3 regions of the Streptomyces sp. NPDC043908 genome follow, and region 3 is predicted to be linked to each of the others. Evidence: riboswitches for the same ligand, from Rfam matches in the RefSeq annotation. Region 3 holds a riboswitch; each other region holds the start of a gene.
What was found. Region 3 has a riboswitch for cyclic di-AMP ahead of AC069K_RS08175 (transglycosylase SLT domain-containing protein). Riboswitches for the same ligand answer to the same signal wherever they lie in the genome.
Positions count from the first base shown of each region.

Region 1 (3,265 bases), on a different contig from region 3:
ATGACCCGTCAGAGAGGCAGCAGGTCGGGGCGCTTGGGCTCCACGTGGTCGCCCGAGCTCTCGCCCCGCAGGCGTCGTCCGATCCACGGCGCCAGGTGCTCGCGCGCCCACTGGATGTCGTCGCGCCGCACCTCCAGGGTGCCGCGCGGCGGCTGCGGCGGCCACGGCTGGTCCGGGTCGGCCGGCACCGCGAGCCCGAGCACCTGGGCGGCGCGCAGCGCGACCCGGGTGTGCCCCTCGGGCGACAGGTGGAGCCGGTCGCCGTCCCACGCCCGCCTGTCCTGCACGGACTTCAGCGACCACAGGTCGAGCACCGGGCACCCGTAGCGGTCCGCGATGGAGCGCACGTGCGCGGTGTACGTCGCCACCTTGCCGCGCAGATGCTTGAAGACCGGAATCCCGCGCGTGTCGAACCCGGTGGTCACCATCACCGTCGGGATCGTGCTCTTCAGGTCCGCGACCGCGCGCTCGAAGCGCTCGGCCACGTCGTCCGGGTCGCTGCCCGGCCGGATGATGTCGTTGCCCCCCGCGCAGAAGGTCACCAGGTCGGGCGCGAGTTCCTTGGCCCGCGGCACCTGCTCCTCGACGATCTGGTCGAGGAGCCTGCCGCGGACCGCGAGATTGGCGTAGCGAAAGGCCCCCTCCGGTCGCTGATCTGCCAGTAGCACGGCGAACCTGTCCGCCCAGCCGACGAACGCCCCGTCCGGGCCGGGGTCGCCGACGCCTTCCGTGAAGCTGTCGCCGATCGCCGTGTACGACCCGAACGTACCGCTGTTGAATGATCTCGAATCGTCTGCCACGGGACCATATCTTTCCCCTACCGGTGTGACCTACGCGACCGTAAGGAGGGGTTGACGGTGGGTGATATAGACCACCCGGTCAGTTTCGCCCAGCGGGAATACGCCGAATACCTCCGGCGCACCGGACAAATCCGGGGCCGACCGGCTTCGTCAGAGGGCCGCGCCCTGCTGCCTGAGATAGGCGATCGGGTCGACGTCCGAGCCGTAGTCGGGCGTGGTGCGGATCTCGAAGTGCAGGTGCGGGCCGGTGACGTTGCCGGTGGCGCCGGAGAGTCCGATCTGCTGGCCCGCGGTCACGGTCTGCCCGGCCGAGACGGAGAGCTGGGAGAAGTGGGCGTACTGGGAGTACATGCCGTCGGCGTGCCGGATGACGACCTGGTTGCCGTAGGCCCCGCCCCAGCCGGCCGAGACGACCGTGCCCGGGCCGACGGCCCTGACCGTGGTGCCGGTCTCCGCCGCGAAGTCGACGCCGGTGTGGTAGCCGCTGGACCACATGGACCCGGCCATGCGGTACGGGGTGCCGATGCTCACGCTGTCGAGCGGCGCGCGGAAGCCGGTGGAGGAGCCCTGGTCCGCGGTGGTGGAGGTGTTCGTGGCCGGGGCGGGCGAGGACGGCGCCGGGGTGCGGGGCGCGGGGGACGCCGCCTTCGTGCCGGACTCGTGCGTGGTCGTCCTGGCGGAGCCGTGCGGCGCGCCGGTCCTGGCCTTGGCGCCGAGCACGAGCTTCATGCCCGGGCGGATCAGCGCCGGGTCGGCGCCGACGACCTCGCGGTTGTCCCGGTAGAGCCGCTGCCAGCTGCCGAGCCGGTGGTCCTCGGCGATCCGCGAGAGGCAGTCGCCGCTCTTGACCTTGTACGTGGTCGGGGCGGCCTGGGGCGCGGCGGCGGCGAGGGTCCCGGTGGTGCGGGCGGCCTGCTGGGGCGCGGTGGCGGGGGCGGCGGTCTGCACGGCGGCGTGTGCGCCGGTGGCGCCGAGCAGCGGGATGGCGAGCGCGGCGCCACCCGTTCCGGCGGCGGCGATGCCCCGGGATATCGGGCTGGACTTGGGACGGCGGTGCTTACCCTTCGCGGGCATGGCGGATTCCTCTCCGGCGCCTGCGAGGTGAGCTGTCGGGTTCGGGCTGGAGATGCCCGGCCGGGCACCGGTCACGGTGCTTCGGCTTCACCCCGAGCCGTGCCGGAATTCCGGACGGCGCTTACCTGGGTCCCCCGCTCCTGCCACGCGTGGATGGGTGCGGATTCCGAGCGGTGGCAGGATTCGGCGGTCCACTCGGATTGCGGTGACCGTAAGCGAGCCCGGTGGGCCACGACAAGTGCCGATTTCCCTTCGGCATTCCCGGCCGGGAATTCCTACGGGAATCGCGGTCACCCTGCGTCGACCGTCATTCCCAACGGGCCCGGCCGGACGGGGGAATTCATCCGGGACCGCCACCACGGAACGTCACGGATATGACGCTGCTCACGGGTAATCCCCCTTTCCCGAGCGGGAGATGGACAGGGGTCACCAAATCGCCCCATAAGGGCGAAAGTTCTGCCCCTCTTCACCCCTCTCCCCCACCACCGCCCCACTCTGCCCGTTTTGCTCACATGCGACCGGAAAGCAACCGGACCCGTCCGCCATCCCCGGTCTGGATCATCCCGAGCCCCAGGACCGCACAGGTACACACAGGCGCCAACGGCGGCGCCGGCATCGGGACAGGACTTCGCGCGGGGCAATGGGCGCGAAGGGGTCGCATTCCGGCCAGACGATCGAGATGATTGCCCCGGGAACCCATGTCGTATCGTCGGGACCGAGGCGGCGTGATCTTCTTTCGACCCCCATCAGGAGCCAACGTGACCCAGCAGACTCCGCAGATCCCTTCGACCGAACCCGAGCTCTCCGGCGTCCGCAACTTCCGTGACGTGGGCGGACTGCCGACCGTGGACGGCCGGCGGCTGCGGTACGGACGGCTCTTCCGCAGCGGCCACCTCGCCCACGCGACCGCGCAGGACGCGGCCTTCCTCGCCTCGCTCGGCCTCCACACCGTCTTCGACTTCCGCAACGCGGCGGACCAGAAGCTGGAGGGCCCGGACGTGGAGCTGCCGGGGGTGCGCAACGTGAACATACCGCTGACGGACCCGGCGGACGGGGCGGAGTTCTGGAAGATGGTCCGCGACGGCGACATCGACCAGCTGCGGTCGGTGCTCTCCGAAGGCCGGGGCGCCGAGCGGATGGCGCGCTCGTACCGCACGATCATCCGCCAGCGCACGGCCGAGCACAGCAGGGTGCTGCACGCGCTCGCCGAGGACAGCGTCCCGGCCCTGATGCACTGCGCGGCGGGCAAGGACCGCGCGGGGCTGTCCATCGCGGTGGCGCTGCTCGCGGTGGGCGTCGAGCGCGACGCCATCGAGGCCGACTACCTCAAGTCCAACGACCCGCACCGCCGTTACAAGATGCACCGCAGCGACAGCTCCCCCGCCGGCCTG
Region 1 covers NZ_JBWKEI010000011.1:16,357-19,621, reverse strand. The annotation lists gene AC069K_RS23715 (SGNH/GDSL hydrolase family protein) at 9-800, opposite strand; gene AC069K_RS23710 (LysM peptidoglycan-binding domain-containing M23 family metallopeptidase) at 951-1,874, opposite strand; cyclic di-AMP (ydaO/yuaA leader) riboswitch at 1,879-2,044, opposite strand; gene AC069K_RS23705 (tyrosine-protein phosphatase) at 2,633-3,265, shown strand, end outside.
Region 1: linked by a shared signal. The riboswitch ahead of AC069K_RS23710 (LysM peptidoglycan-binding domain-containing M23 family metallopeptidase) and the one ahead of AC069K_RS08175 (transglycosylase SLT domain-containing protein) in region 3 are both predicted to bind cyclic di-AMP.

Region 2 (3,265 bases), on a different contig from region 3:
CAGATCCTCGCCCTGGCCCCGCCGGACGCGGTCCTGGCCGAGCCTGACCAGGCCGCGCAGCACCTTCAGATGGGCCTCGGTGCGCCGGGCGGCGGCGCGCGAGGCGGCCAGCGGCTCCAGCAGGGTGCGCAGTTCGAGCAGATCGGCCGCCTCCTGCTCGGTCGGCTCCGCGACACAGGCCCCGGCGTGCCGGCGCGTGGTGACGAACCCCTCGGACTCCAGCGTGCGCAGCGCCTCGCGGACCGGGACGCGGGAGACGCCGTACCGGCGTGCGAGCACTTCCTCGGTGAGCCGGCTGCCGCGTGCGAAGAGCCCCGCGACGATGTCGTCGCGGATTGCCGTGCATACCGATTGCGCGGGAATGCGCATGACCGAACCTCCGCCTTAATCCCCGCGAAACGCGGTCGATCGACGCCTGTTCGGCGACTCTATTCCAGCGTCTGTTAATTCCCGGTGACGTGCCGTGGGCCATGCATATCTTTTGGCCACGGGCGGGTGTGCGCGCCGGACGGCATGCCGAAGCCCCCGGCGCGATACGCCGGGGGCTTGCGGTTTCGGATGCGGGGGCGTCCGGGTCAGACTTTGACGCCGTGCGAGCGCAGATACGCGATCGGGTCGATGTCCGAGCCGTACGACTCGCCGGTGCGGGCCTCGAAGTGGAGGTGCGGGCCGGTGGTGTTGCCGGTGTTGCCGGAGAGGGCGATCTGCTGGCCCGGCTCGACGCGCTGGCCGACGTACACCCCGATGGACGAGAGGTGGCCGTACTGCGTGTACGTGCCGTCGTTCATCCGGATCACGATGTTGTTGCCGTAGGCGCCGCCCCAGCCCGCCTCGACGACGGTGCCCAGGCCGACCGCGTGCACCGGGGTGCCCTCGCCCGCGTGGAAGTCGATGCCGGTATGGCTGCCGGAGGACCAGATCGAACCGCCGGTCTTGTAGCCGGTGGAGACGTACCCGCCGTCGATCGGGGCGACGAAGGAGTTGAGGCGCTTGCGCTCGGCCTCGCGGGCGGCGCGCTCCCTGGCCTCGCGCTCCTCCTTGGCCTTCGCCTCGGCCTTGCGCTTCGCCTCGGCGGCGGCGCGGGCCTTGTCGGCGGCGTGCTGCTGGGCGGCGGCCTGGGCGTCGATCCGCTCGGCGAGGGAGTCACCGATCACGATGGCCTGGGTGATGCCGGTGTCCTCGACCGAGGCGGCGGCGGGCGCCGAGCTGTCGGCGGCCATGGCCGGGGAGGCGAGGGTGCCCACGACTCCGGCGGTGGCGAGGGTGGCGATGCCCGCTATGTTCGCGCTCTTGCGCGACACGGCGCTGGGCCGACGGTGCTTCCCGGTGGCACGGGTGAACGCCATGGAGAGGCGGGTTCCTTTCCTTCCATCTCGCCTACCGGGTTAGCTGACGGGTTCGGAGCTGGAAGGTCTCCTACGGGCCCCTCCGCGGGCGGAGGCGTCCGATTCACCCCAGGGACTGAGTGGGTCCCCGGCTCCCCTGGCTCGCACCAGTTGGGGACTCGGCGATGGCTGTCCGGTGCCGCGGCTGCGACGGGTGGTGACGGACAGCCGGACTGACGCTAGACGGCTGATCTTTCAATCACCAAACAGACGCGTCTTTTTGTAGCGCACGCCACATGACAGACAGGCAACCTCCCCAACAAAACGGACATACAGGGGGACCCCGGCGGCTCTCGGCCACCGGGGTCCTCACCCGTCCCGTCCGCCCGTCTTCGGCGGACGGCCCAATCAGCCCGCCACTACGGTGACTTCGCCGATTCCCAGGGCCTTGACGGGCTCCGCGATCTGTGCCGCGTCCCCGACGAGGACCGTCACCAGGCGGTCCACCGGGAAGGCGCTGACGACCGCCGCCGTGGCCTCCACGGTGCCGGTGTCGGCCAGGCGCGCGTACAACTGCGCCTGGTAGTCGTCCGGGAGGTGCTGCTCGACCTGGTCGGCCAGCGTCCCGGCGACGGCGGCGGCCGTCTCGTACTTCAGCGGGGCCACGCCCACCAGGTTCTGCACGGCCGTCTCGCGCTCGGCGTCGTTGAGCCCCTCGGCGGCCAGCTTGCGCAGCACCGTCCACAGGTCGTCCAGGGCCGGGCCGGTGTTGGGCGTGTCCACCGAGCCGCTGATGGCGAGCATGGCGGCGCCGGTGCCCTCCGGGCCCGAGCGCAGCACCTGGCCGTACGAGCGCACTCCGTAGGTGTAGCCCTTCTCCTCGCGCAGGACGCGGTCCAGGCGGGAGGTGAGCGTGCCGCCCAGGCAGTACGTCCCGAGGACCTGGGCGGGCCAGACGCGGTCGTGGCGGTCCGGGCCGATCCGGCCGATCAGGAGCTGCGTCTGGACGGCGCCGGGCCGGTCCACGATGACCACGCGGCCGGTGTCGTCGGCGGTGACCGGGGGCATCGGGCGCTCCTCGGCCGGATGGCCGGTCCAGGCGCCCAGGGTGTCCGCCAGGACCGCGTCCAGGTCGGTGGCGCCCAGGTCGCCCACGACCACGGCGGTGGCCGCGGCGGGCCGTACGTACGCCTCGTAGAAGGCCCGTACCGCCGCCGCGTCGATCCGCGCCACGGTCTCCTCGGTGCCCTGGCGCGGGCGCGACATGCGCGCACTGGCCGGGAAGAGCTCGCGGGAGAGCTGCTGGGCGGCGCGGCGCGCCGGGTTGGCCAGCTCGTGCGGGATCTCGTCGAGGCGGTTGCGCACCAGGCGGTCGACCTCGGCGTCGGCGAAGGCGGGGGCCCGCAGCGCCTCCGCGAGGAGCCCGAGCGCCTTGGGGAGCCGGGAGACCGGCACCTCCAGGGAGACCCGCACGCCCGGGTGGTCCGCGTGCGCGTCCAGGGTGGCGCCGCAGCGCTCCAGGTCGGCGGCGAACTCCTCGGCGGAGCGCTTGTCGGTGCCCTCGGAGAACGCGCGCGCCATGATCGTGGCGACGCCGTCCAGGCCCGCCGGCTCGGCGTCCAGCGGGGCGGCGAGGAAGATCTCGACAGCCACGACCTGCTGGCCGGGGCGGTCGCAGCGCAGCACGGTCAGCCCGTTGGGCAGGGTGGAGCGGCCGGGGGCGGGGAAGGCCCAGGGGCGCGCGGTGCCGGCGGCGGGCCGGGGGTGGAACTGCATGGTCACGCCGGTGTCGCTCACTGCTCTGCTCCCTCTGCGTCGGCGTCGGCCGCCGCGTCTGCCTCTGCGGTGGTCGGCTCGTAGACCAGCACCGCCCTGTTGTCCGGGCGCAGGGTGGCCCGCGCCACGTCCCGCACCTCCTCGGCCGTGATGTCGAGGACCCG
Region 2 covers NZ_JBWKEI010000012.1:171,117-174,381, reverse strand. The annotation lists gene AC069K_RS25775 (GntR family transcriptional regulator) at 1-369, opposite strand, end outside; gene AC069K_RS25770 (M23 family metallopeptidase) at 576-1,346, opposite strand; cyclic di-AMP (ydaO/yuaA leader) riboswitch at 1,360-1,520, opposite strand; gene AC069K_RS25765 (M16 family metallopeptidase) at 1,734-3,101, opposite strand; gene AC069K_RS25760 (M16 family metallopeptidase) at 3,119-3,265, opposite strand, start outside.
Region 2: linked by a shared signal. The riboswitch ahead of AC069K_RS25770 (M23 family metallopeptidase) and the one ahead of AC069K_RS08175 (transglycosylase SLT domain-containing protein) in region 3 are both predicted to bind cyclic di-AMP.

Region 3 (3,265 bases):
CCGCCTGGGATTCGGCGCGATGCGCCTCACCGGGAGCGCCGCGTTCGACCTCGGTACGCCGAGCGACCGCGAGCGCTCCCTCGCCGTGCTGCGGCGCGCGGTCGAACTCGGTGTCAACCACATCGACACCGCGGCTTTCTACTTCTCCCGGCTCCGTTCCGCCAACGAACTCATCAACCGGGCGCTCGCGCCCTATCGGGACGATCTGGTCATCGCCACCAAGGTCGGCCCGGGGCGCGACGCGTCCGGCGCCTGGCTGCCCTGGGCCACCCCGGAACACCTGCGCGGCCAGGTCGAGGAGAACCTGCGCCAGCTCGGCCGCGACCACCTCGACGTGGTCAACCTGCGCCTGAACGGGCCCGGTTCGCTCGCCGAGCACTTCGGCGCCCTGGCCGAGCTGCGCGAGGCCGGCCTCATCCGCCACCTGGGCATCTCCAACATCGGCCCCGAGCACCTGGCGGAGGCCCAGGCGATCGCGCCCGTGGTCTGTGTGCAGAACCGGTACGGCCTGGACAGCAGGCGGACGGGCTCCGGCGAGGTGCTGCGGCTCTGCGGCGAGCAGGGCATCGCGTTCGTCCCGTTCTTCGCCATCGCGGGCGAAGGCCGCGAGAGCGGCGCCGGGCAGGCGGCCGGCGCGGAGAGCGAGGCGGTCCTCGCGGTCGCCCGCGCGCACGGCGCGACATCCGCGCAGGTCCGTCTCGCCTGGACGCTCCGGCAGGGCGAGCACGTGCTGGCCATCCCCGGCACGGGCAACCCGGACCACCTGGTGGAGAACGTGGCCGCCGGCGGGCTCCGGCTCACCGACGAGGAGGCGGCCCTGCTGGAGACGCCGTCGGAGCCGTCCGCCTAGATGTCCGAAATGGACGGCGGGCGCCCGGTTTCGCTCCTATGTCGTCAATCTATTCATTGGGAATGATAAAGGGGCTTAGCTTTTCTTTTGCGCGCCGCCAACGCCCGTTCATTCTTCTGGGGAACGCGCAGGAATCCCTCTCCAAGGCCGCGGAAGAAGTGAAGTGGGTCACTTCGGGCCCCGGTGCGCGCGCGAGGGTGATGCGCTCATTCCGTTGCGTGGAAGGCGAGTTGGGGATACGGGGAGAAGGGCGCTCGTATCCCCGGCACCGATGGATCTTTCTCTCCGATGCCGGAATGAATTCACGCTCTTGTTTCCGCCGGGCCCATTCGATTACGGTCTCGCTCAAATCCGGATGGACCGCCGAATCCTGCCGCTGTCCGGAAACCTCCCACACACGAAAAGGCAGGAGCGGGGGACCCAGGTAGTCGCCGGATCCGGAGGACGGAACGGCTCGGGGTGAAGCCGCGTGCAGCGCGGCCGGGCAGCCCTCGCCCGAACCCGACAGCTCACCTCGCAGGCGAAGGAGAGGAATTCGCCATGCCTGCAAAGGGTAAGCACCGCCGCCCCAAGTCCAGCAGCCTGACCCGGGGCATCGCCGCCGCGGGCACGGGCGGCGCCGCGCTCATCATTCCGGTGATCGGCGCGACGAGCGCCGGTGCCGCACCCTCGGCCGCCCCCCACGCCGCCGCCCCGAAGGCCGCTCCCGCCGTCGCCGCCAAGGGTGCCGTGTCCGCCAAGCCGATCGTGGCGCAGAAGGCAGGCGCGGCGAAGGCGGCCCCGACGACCTACTCCGTCGTCGCCGGGGACACGCTCTCCAAGATCGCCCAGGACCTCGACGTGAGCGGCGGCTGGAAGAGGCTCTACAAGGACAACCGCCAGGCGATCGGCGGCAACCCGGCGCTGATCCACCCCGGCCTCCAGCTGGCGGTGGGCAAGAAGGCGAAGGCCCCGTCCGCCGACCGCCCCGCCACCCCGGCCCGGGCCGACCGTTCGGCGCGGACGGGCACGCCGCCCCAGCAGGCGACCGCCGCCGTGGCGAAGACGTACGGCAACGATCTGGACGGCTGGATACGCCAGTCGCTGGACATCATGGCCCAGCACGGCATCCCCGGCTCCTACGACGGCATCTACCGCAACGTCATGCGCGAGTCGTCGGGCAACCCCTTCGCCATCAACAACTGGGACTCCAACGCCGTCGCGGGCACCCCCTCCAAGGGCCTCCTGCAGGTCATCGACCCCACCTTCCAGGCCTTCCACGTGCCCGGTACGTCGACGGACAGCTACGACCCCGTCGCCAACATCGTCGCCGCGTGCAACTACGCGGCGAAGACGTACGGCTCGATCGACAACGTCAACGGTCCGTACTGACGGAAGCCCGCCGACCGACAAAACCTCCCCGCCGCAAGCCGCTGGCAGCCGCCGGCAGCCGCCGGACCATCTGGTCCATCCAGGACCAGATGGTCTGTTACGGTGGCGTGACCAGGCTCAGGGGAGGACCGCATGCCACGCCCGACGCGCGCGGAACTCGACGCGGAGATCGTCGAGGCCGCCGCCGAGCTCTTCACCGCCCAGGGGTACCTCGGCACCTCCGTCCAGGAGATCGCGGACCGGGTCGGCTACTCGAAGACCGGGCTGCTGCACCGCTTCCCCTCCAAGGAACGACTGCTCGCCGCGACGCTCATCGGCCCCCTCACCGAGTTCGCCGCGCTCCGGGCCACCTGGGGCGCCCTGCCGCAGGGACCCGAGCGGCAGCTGCGGGCCTCGGCCGATCTCGTCGATCTGGCGCTGCGCCACCGCTCCCGGCTCGCCCTGCTCTTCAACTCCGGGCTGCCGGTGCTGCCCGGCGCCCTCGCCGGAGTGGAGGGCCTGGGGGATCTCGGTGACCACCGCACGGAGACCCTGGCCGCCTTCGCGGACGCGGACGACCTGGCGGGCACGGTCCGGGCGCAGCTGGCCGTGACCGGCCTGGTCAGCACCGTCGCCGCGCGCCAGGACCTGCCCGACGAGCTGCTGCGCGCCCCGCTCCTGAGCGCCTTCCGCGCCGCGTGCGGCATCTGCGCGCACCCCGTCCCCGAGGAGGGGGCCCCGTGCTGAAGGCGCGTGCCGCGGCGGGCCGGGCACTGCGGGGATGGTGCAAGTACGCCGTCGCCGTCGTGGTGCTGGCGGGACTGGCCGTGGCGGGGGACCGGGCCGCGGCCTCCTGGACGGAACACCGTACGGCCGACGCGTTCCAGAAGGCGCGGGGGCTCCCGTCCGCACCCCATGTGGAGGTGCACGGCTTCCCCGTACTGACCCAGTTGGCCGGGGGCACCCTCGACCGCGTCGACATCGAGGCCTCGGACATCCCCGCGGGCCGCGACGGCGGCAGGCTCCCCATCACCACCCTGAACGTCGAACTCGACCACCTCCGGC
Region 3 covers NZ_JBWKEI010000003.1:31,785-35,049, forward strand. The annotation lists gene AC069K_RS08170 (aldo/keto reductase) at 1-850, shown strand, start outside; cyclic di-AMP (ydaO/yuaA leader) riboswitch at 1,202-1,386, shown strand; gene AC069K_RS08175 (transglycosylase SLT domain-containing protein) at 1,391-2,221, shown strand; gene AC069K_RS08180 (TetR/AcrR family transcriptional regulator) at 2,354-2,947, shown strand; gene AC069K_RS08185 (LmeA family phospholipid-binding protein) at 2,941-3,265, shown strand, end outside.